Regions from separate parts of the Actinomadura verrucosospora genome, predicted to be linked through region 2. Evidence: predicted binding sites of a transcription regulator. Region 2 holds the regulator's gene; the other holds the start of a gene.

The links. The regulator HrcA, encoded in region 2, represses chaperone genes, less so after heat shock. The targets are predictions, from matches to a motif close to TTGGCACTCTCNNNNNGAGAGTGCCAA.
Region 1: ABD944_RS06685 (FmdB family zinc ribbon protein) is a predicted target of HrcA. The motif match lies at 1,972-1,998, and genes of this name have one in related genera.

Annotation. Positions count from the first base shown of each region.
Region 1 is NZ_BAABEV010000004.1:197,734-204,788, reverse strand. It holds gene ABD944_RS06695 (NAD(P)-dependent oxidoreductase) at 1-281, shown strand, start outside; gene ABD944_RS06690 (potassium/proton antiporter) at 385-1,869, shown strand; gene ABD944_RS06685 (FmdB family zinc ribbon protein) at 2,036-2,398, shown strand; gene ABD944_RS06680 (MMPL family transporter) at 2,803-4,929, shown strand; gene ABD944_RS06675 (S-methyl-5'-thioadenosine phosphorylase) at 5,051-5,878, shown strand; gene ABD944_RS06670 (SAF domain-containing protein) at 5,875-6,489, shown strand; gene ABD944_RS06665 (MscL family protein) at 6,607-7,026, shown strand; gene ABD944_RS06660 (D-alanyl-D-alanine carboxypeptidase family protein) at 7,043-7,055, opposite strand, start outside.
Region 2 is NZ_BAABEV010000006.1:114,722-121,776, forward strand. It holds gene ABD944_RS09335 (hypothetical protein) at 1-65, opposite strand, end outside; gene ABD944_RS09340 (hypothetical protein) at 158-1,042, opposite strand; gene ABD944_RS09345 (antitoxin YezG family protein) at 1,213-1,653, shown strand; gene hemW (radical SAM family heme chaperone HemW) at 1,697-2,905, shown strand; gene ABD944_RS09355 (DUF3097 domain-containing protein) at 2,926-3,738, opposite strand; gene hrcA (heat-inducible transcriptional repressor HrcA) at 3,943-4,953, shown strand; gene dnaJ (molecular chaperone DnaJ) at 4,954-6,087, shown strand; gene ABD944_RS09370 (16S rRNA (uracil(1498)-N(3))-methyltransferase) at 6,194-6,925, shown strand; gene ABD944_RS09375 (hypothetical protein) at 6,941-7,055, opposite strand, start outside.

The DNA of each region.
Region 1 (7,055 bases), on a different contig from region 2:
CGCGCGGGGGCATCGCGCCGGACGACGCCGTCCTCGCCGCGCTGGAGTCGGGACGTCTGGCCGGGGCGGCCCTGGACGTGTTCGAGCAGGAGCCGCTTCCGCAGGGGCATCCGCTGCGTTCCCGTGAGGACGTCCTGCTCTCGCCGCACGCGGCGGGGGCGTCCGTCCAGTCGCAGCTGAACCTGCTGGGCATGGTGCGCGACAACGTCACCGCGGCCGTTCAGGGACGAGACGTACTGAACGTGGTGAACGGGATCAAACCACAGGTCAACCGGCGATAGCGGCCACGCCGGACACGCCATCCCTCAATCGTAAATATGCGATTCGTCCGCGAATCTGTAGGATTCCTAAACGATCAACTTTGACGACCCCGAAGGGTGGGATGTGCACCTCGACATCTGGCTACTCCTCGGGGCCACGCTCGTACTCAGCGCCATCATCGCGGTCCGGCTGTCGCACCAGGCGGGCCTTCCCACGCTGCTGGCGTACATGGGCCTCGGCCTTCTCATCGGCGAGTCCGGCCCCCTCCACATCCGGTTCGACAACGCGGAACTGGCCGAGACGCTCGGCCTCGCCGCCCTCGTGCTCATCCTCGCCGAGGGCGGAATCACCACCAGCTGGCGGCGCGTGCGGCCCTCGGTGCCGGCCGCGCTCAGCGTCTCCACCCTCGGCACCCTGATCAGCATCGTCGTCGTCGCGCTCGCCGCCATGTGGCTCGTCGGCCTGGAGTGGCGCCCGGCGTTCCTGCTGGCCGCCGTGCTCGCCCCCACCGACGCGGCCGCGGTGTTCTCGGTGCTGCGGCGGCTGCCCCTGCCGTCCCGGCTGACCGGCCTGCTGGAGGCCGAGTCCGGCTTCAACGACGCCCCGGTCGTGATCATCGTGGTCACGCTGAGCGCCCACACCGCCGTCCCCAACATGGCCGAACTGCTCGGCGTCATGGTCTACGAGCTGGTCGCGGGCGGCATCGTCGGCGTCGCCATCGGCTGGCTGGGCGCCCAGGCGCTGCGCCGCGTCGCGCTGCCCGCGTCCGGCCTCTACCCCATCGCCGTGCTGTCGCTTTCCATCGGCTCCTACGGGGCCGCCTCACTGATGCACGCCAGCGGGTTCCTCGCCGTCTACGTCAGCGCCCTCGTCCTCGGGAACGCGCGGCTGCCGCACCGGCCCGCCACGCGGGGCTTCGCCGAGGGCGTCGGCTGGCTCGCCCAGATCGGGCTGTTCGTGATGCTCGGCCTGCTGGCCGATCCCGGCGACCTCCCCGGCCAGATCCTGCCGGCGCTCGTCATCGGCTTCGTCCTGCTGCTGGTGGCCCGTCCCCTGTCGGTCGTGCTCTCCACGATCGGGTTCCGGCTGTCGTGGGGCGAGAAGGTGTTCGCGTCCTGGGCGGGACTGCGGGGCGCCGTCCCGATCGTCCTGGCCACCATCCCGATGGTCGCGGAGGTGGAGCACGCCGACCGGCTCTTCGCGATCGTGTTCAACATCGTCGTCCTGTTCACCCTGCTCCAGGGGCCGACGCTGCCGCTGGCCTCGCGGCTGTGCCGCCTCAGGAGCGACGAGCAGACCCGCGAGCTGGACGTCGAGGCCGCGCCCCTGGAGGAACTGCACGCCGACCTGCTGGAGGTGCGGATCCCCGGCGACTCGCTGATGAGCGGCGTGGAGATCTTCGAGCTGCGGCTGCCGCCCGGCGCGTCCATCACCCTCGTCGTGCGGGACGGCGCGAGCTTCGTGCCCGAGCCCACCACGCCCCTCCAGGCGGGCGACACCCTGCTGGTCGTGACCACCGCCGAGGTGCGCGAGGCCACCGAGCGCAGGCTCCGCGCGGTCAGCCGCAAGGGCAGGCTGGCGGGCTGGTTCGGCGAGAAGGGCCAGTGACCTGGGGCCCCGCGGCGGCGGGGCTCCACGGCGCTCCCTTGGCGCGCGACGCGCCGCCGGGGAACATCCCGGGGGCGAATCCTGTTCCACGCATGGGTACCATTAGCAGTCGTCTAGAGTGAGTGCCAGTCCGGCCAGCGCCGGTCTGAGTCAGCGAGGAGGAACCGTGCCGACGTATCAGTACGTTTGCACCGAGTGCGGCGAGCCTCTAGAGGTCGTGCAGAAGTTCAGCGACGACGCGCTGACCGAGTGCCCGGCGTGCACCGGCAGGCTCCGCAAGGTCTTCTCCGCCGCGGGGATCATCTTCAAGGGCTCGGGCTTCTACCGCACCGACAGCCGCGGCTCCGGCAAGTCGCCCTCCACCGCGGGGGCCTCGTCGAACGGCTCGTCCAGCGGGTCGTCCAACGGCTCCTCCGGCGACTCGGGCGGCTCCTCGGGCGACTCCGCCAAGACGAGCTCGTCCACGTCGTCCTCCGACTCGTCGTCGTCCTCGTCGACCGGCAAGTCGTCGTCCGAAAAGGTCGCCTGACCTCCTAAGCATCTCCGCTCGCACCGGGGGATCCGGCCGGATCCCCCGGTCTTCGCCGTGTCCGGAAGCCGCCGCCTACACCTTCAGAGGTAGGCGGCGGCTTTCCTTTGCGCCGGGCGACGTACCTCAAGTCGGTACTGACGCCGGAGGCGCATCCCCCCGCCCTTCGCGACCATGGAGAAGACAGGGAGCACCCCCGCGACCCCGCGATTCCGGCCCTGCGAGGCCTCCCCGTCGCACGGTTTGACTTAGCTCTATTTTAGAGAGACTCTTGGGTCGAGAGGCTAGCGGTTCCGCGACGCCTCCGATTTTCGAGTTATTACTTGACTTCTCTCGCTCAACGAGAGACTCTTGCCGCTAACGCGACATATCTTGATTCGCCCGGTGCACACAGGAGAGGAACCATGAGCGCACCTAGCCCGGCACCCCCGAGGCCGCGGACCCACCGCCTGGCCGGACTGATCGCCGGAAGGCGCACCAAATGGGCCGTCCTGGCCCTGTGGGTCGTCCTGCTGGCCGCTCTCGGCCCCCTCGCCGGCAAGCTCGGCGACGTCGAGAAGAACGACGCCGCGTCCTGGCTGCCCGCCGGGGCCGAGTCCACCCGGGTCGTGGAGCTGGAGGACCGGTTCCGCAAGGACGAGACGATGCTCGCCGTCATCGTCTACGAGCGGTCCGGCGGAATCACCGCGGCCGACAAGGCCAAGGCCGAGTCCGACGTCGCCGCGTTCCAGAAGCTGCCCGGAGCGCAGAAGGCGCAGGGGCCGTTCCCGTCCAAGGACGGCAAGGCCCTGCAGACCCTCGTGCCCCTCACGGACGAGGACCTCACCGCCGCCGTCGACCAGGCGCGCGAACTCGCCGAGCGCGGGCCGCCCGGACTGGCCTCGCACGTCACCGGCCCCGCCGGCGGCGGCGCCGACCAGTTCGAGGTCTTCCAGAGCCTGGACGGCTTCCTGCTCATGGCCGCCGGTCTCGTCGTCATCGTCCTGCTGCTGTTCATCTACCGCAGCCCCGTCCTGTGGTTCGTCCCCGTGCTGAGCGCCGTCTTCGCCCTGGGGCTCGCCCAGTCGACCGTCTACCTGCTCGCCAAGTACGCGGACCTCACCGTCAACGGCCAGAGCGCCGGCATCCTCACCGTCCTCGTCTTCGGCGTCGCCACCGACTACGCCTTGCTGCTCGTCGCCCGCTACAGGGAGGAACTGCACCGGCACGAGGACCGGCACGAGGCCATGGCGTACGCCCTGCACCGCGCCGCACCCGCCGTCATCGCCTCCGCCGCCACCGTGGCCGTCGGCCTGCTGTGCCTGCTGCTCGCCGACATGAACTCCACCGCCGGCATGGGCCCCGTGGCCGCCGCGGGCGTCCTCACCGCGCTCGCCGCCATGACGACCCTCCTGCCCGCCCTCCTGGTGATCTGCGGCCGCTGGCTGTTCTGGCCGCTGATCCCCCGCTACGACGCCAAGTACCTCAAGCCCGAGGCGTACAAGGCCGAGCACGGCGTCTGGAGCCGCGTCGCGGGGATCGTGGGCAAGCGCCCGCGCGCGCTCTGGGCCGTGACCATGCTCGGCCTCATCGTCCTCACGCTCGGGCTGGGCTCGCTCAAGGCGGACGGCCTGTCGGACGCCGGCCAGTTCACCGGCAAGCCCGACTCGGTGAAGGGCTCGGAGGCCGTCGCGCGGCACTACGCCGCCGGGTCGGGCTCCCCCGCCCTCGTGATCGGCAAGGCCCCGGCCTCCGACCGGATCGCCGAGGCCGTGCGCGGGACGCCGGGCGTCGCCGAAGTCGGCGCCCCCGTCACCACGGGCGGCCTGGTCAGGTACGAGGCGACGCTGAAGGACGCCGCCGACAGCCCGGCCGCCCGCGCGACCATCGACCGGCTGCGGACCGCGGTGCACGCCGTCCCGTCCGCGGACGCCAAGGTCGGCGGGACGACCGCGACGTACCTGGACATCAAGCGCGCCTCCACCCGCGACGACAAGGTCATCATCCCGATCGTGCTGGCCGTGGTGCTGCTCATCCTCATCGCATTGCTGCGCGCCGTCGTCGCGCCGCTGCTGATGATGGGCACCGTGGTGCTGTCGTTCCTCGCCTCGCTCGGCGCCTGCGCGGTCGTCTTCGAGCACGTCTTCGGGTTCGAGGGGACCGACTCCGGCTTCCCGCTGCTGGCCTTCATCTTCCTGGTCGCGCTGGGGGTCGACTACAACATCTTCCTGATGCACCGCGTCCGGGAGGAGTCGCAGGCCCTCGGCACGCGGCGCGGCATCCAGCGGGGCCTCACCGTCACCGGCGGTGTGATCACCTCGGCCGGGCTCGTCCTCGCGGCCACGTTCGCGTCCATGGTCACGCTGCCGCTGGTGTTCATGGTCGAGATGGGCTTCGCGGTGGCGTTCGGCGTCCTGCTCGACACCCTCGTCGTCCGGTCGCTGCTGCTGCCCGCCCTGTCCTACGACATCGGGCGCCGGATCTGGACGCCGGGACGGCTCGCCAAGGAGGCGCCCGCCCCCGAGAGCAAGGTCCTGGACCCGGTCGGCTGACGTCCCGGGGAACGCGCAAGGGCCCGGCTTCGGCCGGGCCCTTCGTCGCGCGGCGGCTGAGTTATCCACAATCGGCGGACGGCCTGCCGGGGACGGCGGCCGGGTGGCTAGGGTCGGCGGCATGTCCACTCAGGCTTCCGCGTCCCAGCCCGTCGCCGAGATCGGGGTCATCGGCGGCTCCGGCTTCTACTCGTTCCTCGACGACATCGAGGAGGTGCGGGTCGACACCCCCTACGGCCCGCCCAGCGACCCCATCGCGATCGGCGAGCTGGCGGGCCGCCGCGTCGCCTTCGTCCCCCGGCACGGCCGCGACCACCGCTTCCCCCCGCACAAGATCCCCTACCGGGCCAACCTGTGGGCGCTGCGGTCCCTCGGCGTCCGCCAGGTGCTGGCGCCGTGCGCGGTCGGCTCCCTCACCCCCGACCTCGGGCCCGGCACCCTGGCCGTCCCCGACCAGCTCGCCGACCGGACGTCGGGGCGCGACCAGACCTACTACGAGCACGGCGCCGCCGTCCACGTCTCGTTCTCCGACCCGTACTGCCCGACCGGCCGCCGCGCCGCCGTCGAGTCCGCGCGGGCCTCGGGATGGCCCCCGGTCGACCGCGGCACGCTCGTCGTCATCGAGGGCCCCCGCTTCTCGACCCGGGCCGAGTCCCGGTGGTTCGCCTCGCAGGGGTGGACGCTGATCGGGATGACCGGCCACCCGGAGGCCGTCCTCGCCCGCGAGCTGGCGCTCTGCTACACCTCGCTCTGCCTGGTGACCGACCTCGACGCGGGCATCGAGGAGGGCGAGGGCGTCACGATGGACGAGGTCCTGCGTGTCTTCGGCGAGAACATCGACCGGCTCCGCGGCGTCGTCGCCGACGTCGTCAAGGCGCTGCCCGCCGAGCGCACCTGCGCCTGCGCCACCGCCCTCGACGGCATCAAGCTCCCCCTGGAACTGCCGTGAGCCCCCGCTTATCCCGCCTGCGGCGGCCGCTGGCGGCGCTGTTCGCCGCGGCCGCCGCGGGCCTGGCGCTGCCGGCGCTGCGCCCCGGCCCGCCGGCGTCCGTCCGCGTCCTCGGCGCCGCCCGCGATCTGCCCGGCGGAACGCCCCTCGCCCCGGCCGACCTCCGCCCCCTCGACCTGCCGCCGTCCGCCGTCCCGGCGGGCGCGCTCCGCGCGGGCGGCGCCGGCCGCGTCCTCGCCGGCCCCATGCGCCGCGGCGAACCCCTCACCGACGCCCGCGTCGTCGGCGCCGGGCTCCTGCGCGGCTACGGCCCCGGCACGGTCGCCGCACCGGTCCGCCTGGCCGACGCGGGCGCCGCCCGCCTCGTCCGCCCCGGCGACCGCGTGGTCATCCTGACCGTCCCGTCCGAGGGCGCCCCCGCGAACGGCCCGCGCCCCCGCTGGCCCGCCGCCCGCGTGGTGGTGTCAGAAGTGCCGGTCATAGCGATCCCGCCCCCGGACGAGAACGGCCCCGAGGAGGGCGCCCTGGTCGTCCTGGCGACCGACCGCCCCCAGGCCGTCGCCCTGGCCGGCGCCGCCGGCCCCCTCGCCCTGACGATCACCGCCCCCTGACCCCGCGCAGGTGAGAGGGGTCGACTTGGCGAATCAGGCATGACTTCATTACGATCCGTAGCCGTTTCACGCGCCCCGCCAGCCGGGGGCGCGACCCCCACAACCCCTGGAGCCGACATGAGCGGATTCAAGAAGTTCCTCTTCCGCGGGAACCTTGTCGAACTCGCGGTGGCGTTCGTCGTCGGAGCGGCGTTCGCCGGGCTCGTGAAGGACTTCGCGAACTCCTTCATCACCCCGCTGATCGCCCTTCTCGGCGGCAAGCCCGACTACACGCGCCTGGCCGTCAGCATCGACGGCACCACGTTCCCCTACGGGGTCTTCGTGACATCGGCGATCGCGTTCTTCATCACGGCCCTGATCGTCTACTTCCTGGTCGTGCTCCCGACGACCAAGCTGATCGAGCGGATGGACCGCGGCAAGGAGGCCACCGAGCGCGAGTGCCCGCAGTGCCTCAGCGACATCCCGGTGAAGGCGCGCCGCTGCCGCTACTGCACGGCGGAGGTCGTCCCCGCCGACGAGGTGCCGTCCCCCCGCTGACGCCGGGCGGCCCGGCTCATCCGTTCTCC
Region 2 (7,055 bases):
AGGGGAGCGCCGGCGAGGGCTGCGCCGGTCACGGCGAGCACTGCATGGCGCGCGCGGCTTCTCATGATCGGGGAACCTAGGCGGCCGCGGTTGCGTTCGGGTGACGGCGAGGTCCCCCGTGGGTGACGGCTCCGTGTGCGCCGGGGAGTCGCGCGGGTCAGGAACCGGCCCACAGCGGCGACAGCCCCGCGGGCACCCCCAGGGACACGCCGGTGAACCGCTCCGCCTCGTCCGCCCCGTCGGGCGCGTGGAGGGTGAGCCCGCAGGCCGCCAGGTGGACCGAGCGGCCGCGCCGGGCGATCTCGTGGCCGAGCTCCCGCAGCAGCGCGACGACGTCGCCGGCGGGCTCGTCGAGCAGGTCGACGCCGTCGAGCCGGAACCGCATCTCGGGGTTGCCGCTCCAGCCGGACGTCCGCGTCCCGCAGATCTGCGCGAGCCGCTCGACGCCGTCGTCGCCCCGCCCGGTGGACAGCGCCAGCGTCCCGCGCCCCACCCGGACGCTGCGGTGCCCGGCCCACCCGCACAGGAACGACGACTTCGGCGGGAGGGTGCCGCACCGCTCGGCGATCGCGGCGAGGGTCGTCCAGGCGTCCGCGGCGCGGGTGGAGAACAGCAGGCTCGCGTCCGGCAGCAGCGCCCCGCGCCCCGGCTCCAGCGTGACCACGAACGGCGGCACGCGGCCGGGGAACCGCGCCGGATCGGCCTCCCGGAGGGTGACGATGCCCTCCCACTCGACGGGCTCGGCCACCGCGAACCAGGTCACCGCGGCCTCGGCGCCGAACTCGCGGAACGTCGCGTCGGTCAGCCGCTCGGCGACCGCCTCCCGCAGGCCGTCGGCCGTCTCGGCGAGCCGGCGGCGCCACCACGCCGGTTCCGGGTCGGAGCGGCCGCGCGGGGACCAGCGCGTCCCCGCGCCGGCGAAGTCCGAGCGCCGCTCGGCGCCCGCGTCGTCCACCAGCACCCAGTGCCAGCCGTCCGGCTCGCCGCGCAGCAGCACCCGGGCGGGAACGCGTCCCCGGCCGGTCGCACCCTCATTTCGCATCCCGACGACCTTATCCGTATTCGTTGCGGCTCCTCAGGCGGTCGGCGACGCAAGTCGCGCCGGTCGGCCGCGACACGGCGGCGGCTGCTTGGCATGGGCGCCGATGGCGGTACGGTCGGACGGGTACGGCGCCTTGATCAACCGAACCCGGCCGACCTCGCGGAGGCAGCGTGACCCACCCCGACCAGGTTCTGCGTTCCGAGAAGGAGCGGGAGACGGTGAACGGCGCCGTGCGCGCGCTGCGTTCGGCCGCCCCCGCGGACTGGCAGCGGCTCGACTTCGAGTTCCGCGCGACGGTCGGCATCGACAGCGCCTCCTTCGAGGTCGAGGGCCCGGGCGGCGGCCGCCGCACGGCCCTGCCCCCGGGCCAGGCCGTCGGGAAGATGGACGAGCTGCGCCGCGTCATGTACCGGGCCGACAAGGGCGCCTGGTTCACCGCGCGCCTCCAGGTCGAGCGCTCCGGCCACTTCAGCGCCGAGTTCGACTACGACGGCGAGCCCGACTTCACCCCGCCGCTGGCCCCGTCCGCGTACGTCCAGGACCTCGACCGCTTCCCCCGCGCGGCCGAGCACATCCCCGACTGGCTCCGCGACAAGCTCGGGGACGCCTGACCGCCCGGTCGAAGCAGGCGGCGGAGCGGGGCAGACTGGACAGGTGCCCTCGACGCTCCCTGACGGAGATCCTGTGCCGGCCGACGGTGCGCTGCCCGGCGCTGCCCTGGACGGCCTCGGAAAGCGCCCGTTCGCCTTCTACGTGCACGTGCCCTTCTGCGTGACCCGGTGCGGGTACTGCGACTTCAACACCTACACGGCGACGGAGCTCGGCCCAGGGGCGAGCCGCGACTCCTACGCCGAGACCGCGATCCGCGAGGTCCGCATGGCCCGGCGAGTGCTCGGCGACGTGGACCTTCCCGTGGAGACCGTCTTCGTGGGCGGCGGCACGCCGACCCTTCTCCCGCCGGACGACCTGGGCCGCGTCCTTTCCGTCATCGACGCCGAGTTCGGGCTCGCCCCGGGCGCGGAGGTCACCACCGAGGCCAATCCGGAGTCGGTGGACGAGGCGTACGTCGCCGGACTCCGCGAAGCCGGCTTCACGCGCGTCTCCTATGGCATGCAGAGCGCGCGCGAGCACGTCCTGGCCGTCCTGGAACGCGCGCACACGCCCGGACGCGTCCCGCAGGTCGTCGAGTGGACCCGCAAGGCGGGTTTCGAGCACATCAACCTCGACCTCATCTACGGGACGCCAGGGGAGACCGACGACGACTGGAGGGGCTCCCTGGAGGCGGCCCTGGCGGCGGAGCCCGACCACGTGTCCGCCTACGCGCTCATCGTCGAGGAGGGCACCCGCCTGGCGGCGCAGGTGCGGCGTGGCGAACTGACCGCCCCCGACGACGACGCCATGGCCGACCGCTACCTGATCGCCGACGAGCTGCTCAGCGGCAACGGCCTGCACTGGTACGAGATCTCCAACTGGGCCGCCGACCCGCGTGCCGCATGCCGGCACAACATGCTCTACTGGACGGGCGCCGACTGGTGGGGCGTCGGCCCGGGCGCCCACAGCCACGTCGGCGGCACCCGCTGGTGGAACGTCAAGCACCCCGCCGCCTACGCCGCCCGCCTCGCCGAGGGCACCACGCCCGCCCACGCCAGGGAGATCCTCACCGACGAGGACCGGCACATCGAACGCGTCATGCTCGAACTGCGCCTCGCCCAGGGCTGCCCCGCCCACCTCCTGGACGACGGCGCCGCCCGCAGAGCGATAGCCGACGGCCTGGTCGAGCCCGCCCCCTACGAGCAGGGCCGAGCCGTCCTCACCCTTAAGGGCCGCCTTCTGGCCGACGCCGTGGTCCGAGCCCTCACCTGACCTCCCCCAGGGGCCCTGGGCTAGGCGGTCACGAAGTCGATGAGTTCCTCCACGCGGCCGAGGAGGGCGGGCTCCAGGTCGGTGTAGGCGTTCACGGAGCCGAGGATGCGTTTCCAGGCGGCGCCCGTGTCGTCGCCCCAGCCGAGTTCGGCGATCACGCCCTCCTTCCAGGGGACGCCGCGGGGGATGCGGGGCCAGGCGCGGATGCCGACGGCCGCGGGCTTGACGGCCTCCCAGATGTCGATGAAGGGGTGGCCGGTCACGAGGACGTGCGGCGAGGTGACCCGGGCGGCGATCCGCGACTCCTTGGACCCGTCCACGAGGTGGTCGACCAGGACGCCGAGGCGCCGTCCCTCCTCGGGGGCGAACTCCTCGACGATGGCGGGCAGGTCGTCCACGCCTTCGAGGTACTCGACGACGACGCCCTCGACGCGCAGGTCGTGGCCCCAGATCTTCTCGACCAGCTCGGCGTCGTGGAGGCCCTCCACGTAGATGCGGCTCTCCTTGGCGACCTGCGCCCGCAGGCCCCGGACGGCGATCGACCCGGAGGCCGACCGCGCCGGGCCCGCGGGCGCGGCGGAGGGCCGGACGAGGGTGACCGGTTTCCCATCGATGAGGAACCCGGACCTGGTCAGCGGGAAGACCCGGCGCTTGCCGAACCGGTCCTCCAGGGTGACGCCGAACTTGTCGCAGCCGACCACGGCGCCGCAGAATCCGCTGTCGGGATCCTCGGCGACCAGGCCGGGCTCGGCGGGAACCTCCGGGATCTGGCCTTTGCGGGGCAGCCGCCAGTCGCCGCCCAGCACGTCGTTTCCGTAGTTCTTACTCCGCACAGATCCGCACATTAACCGGGCGGGACGCCCGTGCGGCGCCGCCCCGCGTTCTTCGGCGTGGCGGCGGTTTCCCGGCCGGATAGGATCACGCAGCCATGCGGAGAGTGCGGGGGCGCTCCAGTCGAGCCGTCCGGGCCGTAGACTTGGCACTCGAAAGCAAGGAGTGCCAGTGGCACGGACCGGCCGGACGAAGGAGGTGACATCGTGCTGGACGACCGGAAACTAGCGGTCCTGCGCGCCATCGTCGAGGACTACGTCTCCACCAACGAGCCGGTGGGATCCAAGGCGCTGGCCGACCGGCACAACCTCGGGGTGTCGCCCGCGACCATCCGCAACGACATGGCGGTGCTGGAGGAGCAGGGCTACATCGCCCAGCCCCACACCAGCGCCGGGCGCGTTCCCACCGACAAGGGCTACCGGCTGTTCGTCGACCGGCTGTCCACGATCAAGCCGCTGTCGGTCGCCGAGCGCCGCGCGATCGAGACGTTCCTGTCGGGGGCCTACGACCTCGACGACGTCGTCGGCCGGACGGTGCGGCTGCTCGCGCAGCTGACCCGGCAGGTCGCGGTGGTGCAGTACCCGTCGCTGACCCGCTCGGCGGTCCGGCACGTGGAGCTGGTCCCGGTGGCGGAGGGGCGGCTGCTGCTCGTCCTGATCACCAACACCGGCCGGGTCGAGCAGCGGGTCATCGAGACCGGGCAGATCTCCGAGGAATCGATCGGCCACCTGCGGGCGTTGCTCAACACGTGCCTGGACGGGCTCGGCTTCGGCGAGGTCCCGGCGGCCGTGGCGGACCTGCCCGACAAGGTGGGCCCGGACGAGCGGCCGGTGGCGGCGGCGGTCCTGTCGGTCCTGCTGGAGACGCTCGTCGAGAAGCACGAGGAGAAGATCGTTTTCGCCGGGGCGGCCAACCTCGCCGCCGTGGACTTCTCGCAGAGCCTGCGGGAGGTGCTGGTGGCGCTGGAGGAGCAGGTGGTCCTCATGCGGCTGCTCGGCGAGACCGGCGACTCCTCTACAGTTACGGTGCGGATCGGCACCGAGAACCCCGACCTGGGGCTCAAGTCGACCTCGGTCGTCGCCGCCGACTACGGGGTGGGCGACCTCACTCTGGCCCGGCTGGGAGTGCTCGGGCCGACACGCATGGATTACCCCAGCACGATGGGAGCGGTACGGGCAGTGGCACGCTACGTGGGACAGATCCTGGCGGGGTCGTAAGTGGCGAACGACTACTACGCGACCCTGGGCGTCCGGCGGGACGCCAGCGCCGACGAGGTCAAGAAGGCCTACCGCCGGCTCGCGCGGGAACTCCACCCGGACGTCAACCCGGATCCGGAGACCCAGGAGCGGTTCAAGGAGATCACCCAGGCCTACGAGGTGCTCTCCGACCCCAAGAAGCGCGAGATGTACGACCTCGGCGCGGACCCGTTCGCGTCCGCGGGCGGGGCCGGGGCCGGCGGGTTCGGCGGCGCCGGGTTCCCGTTCAGCGACATCATGGACGCCTTCTTCGGCACCGCGACCTCGCGGGGCCCGCGGTCGCGCGCGCGGCGCGGCCGCAACGCGACGCTGCGGGTCGAGCTCGACCTCGCCGAGACCGCGTTCGGCACCACCCGCGAGCTGTCCATCGACACGGCGGTCGCCTGCACGACCTGCGAGGGGTCGGGCTGCGCGCCCGGCACCCACCCGGAGACGTGCGAGACGTGCCACGGCCGCGGCGAGGTGCAGCAGGTCCAGCGCTCGTTCCTCGGCCAGGTCATGACGGCCCGGCCGTGCCCGGCGTGCGGCGGCTTCGGCTCGGTGATCCGCAACCCGTGCACCGAGTGCTCCGGCGACGGCCGGGTCCGCACCCGGCGCACCGTCAAGGTCAAGATCCCGGCCGGCGTGGAGAACGGCATCCACATCCAGCTCGCCGGCGAGGGCGAGATCGGCCCGGGCGGCGGCCCGCCCGGCGACCTGTTCCTGGAGATCGTGGAGAAGCCGCACCCGATCTTCGAGCGGGAGGGCGACGACCTGCACTGCACGGTCGAGATCCCGATGACGGCGGCGGCGCTCGGGACCAGCGTCACGATCGAGACGCTGGACGCCGCCGAGAGCGTCGACATCAAGCCCGGAACGCAGTCGGGGCAGGTCATCACGCTCTACAACCGGGGCGTCCGGCACCTCAACGAGAGCGGCCGCGGCGATCTGATGATCCACGTCAACGTGGAGACGCCGAACAGGCTCGACGAGGAGCAGGAGGAGCTGCTGCGGCGGCTCGCGGTGCTGCGCGGCGAGGAGCGCCCGCCCGGCAGGTTCGCCCCCGGGCAGCGCGGCGTGTTCTCCCGTCTCAAGGACGTCTTCAACCAGCACTGAAGCGCGGTGGCGGCGGCCTACGAGGAAGGCCGCCGCGGCGATTGAGGAGCAGGGTGGCAGCGATGAGCGACGCCCGCCGGAGCCCCGGTTCCCCCGGACGGCCCGGATGAGCCCGCCGGTCTTTCTCGCCGGAACCGCCGAGCTGGAACGCGACCGCGTCCTGCTCGACGGGCCCGAGGGCCGGCACGCGGCGGCCGTGCGGCGGCTGCGGCCGGGGGAGCGGGTCGACCTGACCGACGGCGAGGGCCTGCTGGCCGAATGCGTCGTCACCGCGGCCGACCGGGCGTCCCTCACGCTGGACGTGCTGGCCCGGCACCGGGAGCCCGTGCCCGCGCCCCGCCTCGTGGTCGTCCAGGCCCTCCCGAAGGGCGACCGGGGCGAGCTCGCGGTCGAGACCATGACCGAGGTCGGCGTCGACGAGATCGTCCCGTGGTCGGCGTCCCGGTGCGTCACCCGCTGGCGCCCGGAGCGGCGCGACAAGGCCCTCGGACGCTGGCGCGCGACCGCCCGCGAGGCCGGCAAGCAGGCGCGGCGCGGCCGCCTGCCCGAGGTGGCGGAGCTGGAGTCCACCGAGGACGTCGCCGAGCGGATCGCCGGCGCGTCCCTCGCCCTGGTCCTGCACGAGGAGGCCGAGGCGCCGCTGAGCGCCGTGGAGCCGCCCGAGCGGGGCGACATCGTCCTCGTGGTCGGCCCCGAGGGCGGGATCAGCGAGGACGAGCTGGAGCGCTTCGCCGCGGCGGGCGGGCGTCCGGCTCGGCTCGGCCCGACCGTCCTGCGCACCTCGACCGCGGGAGTCGCGGCGGCCAGCGTGCTGCTGGCCGCCACCGGCCGCTGGTAGCGCCGGCGGGCGCCGTCACGGGGTGGTGGCGGGGTTCTGCTCGGTCGTCACCGCGGGCTCGCTCGTCTCGGACGGCGTCGGCTGCTCGGTGGGCTTGCTCGGCGGCGGGGGCGTCGTGGACGTGGGCGGG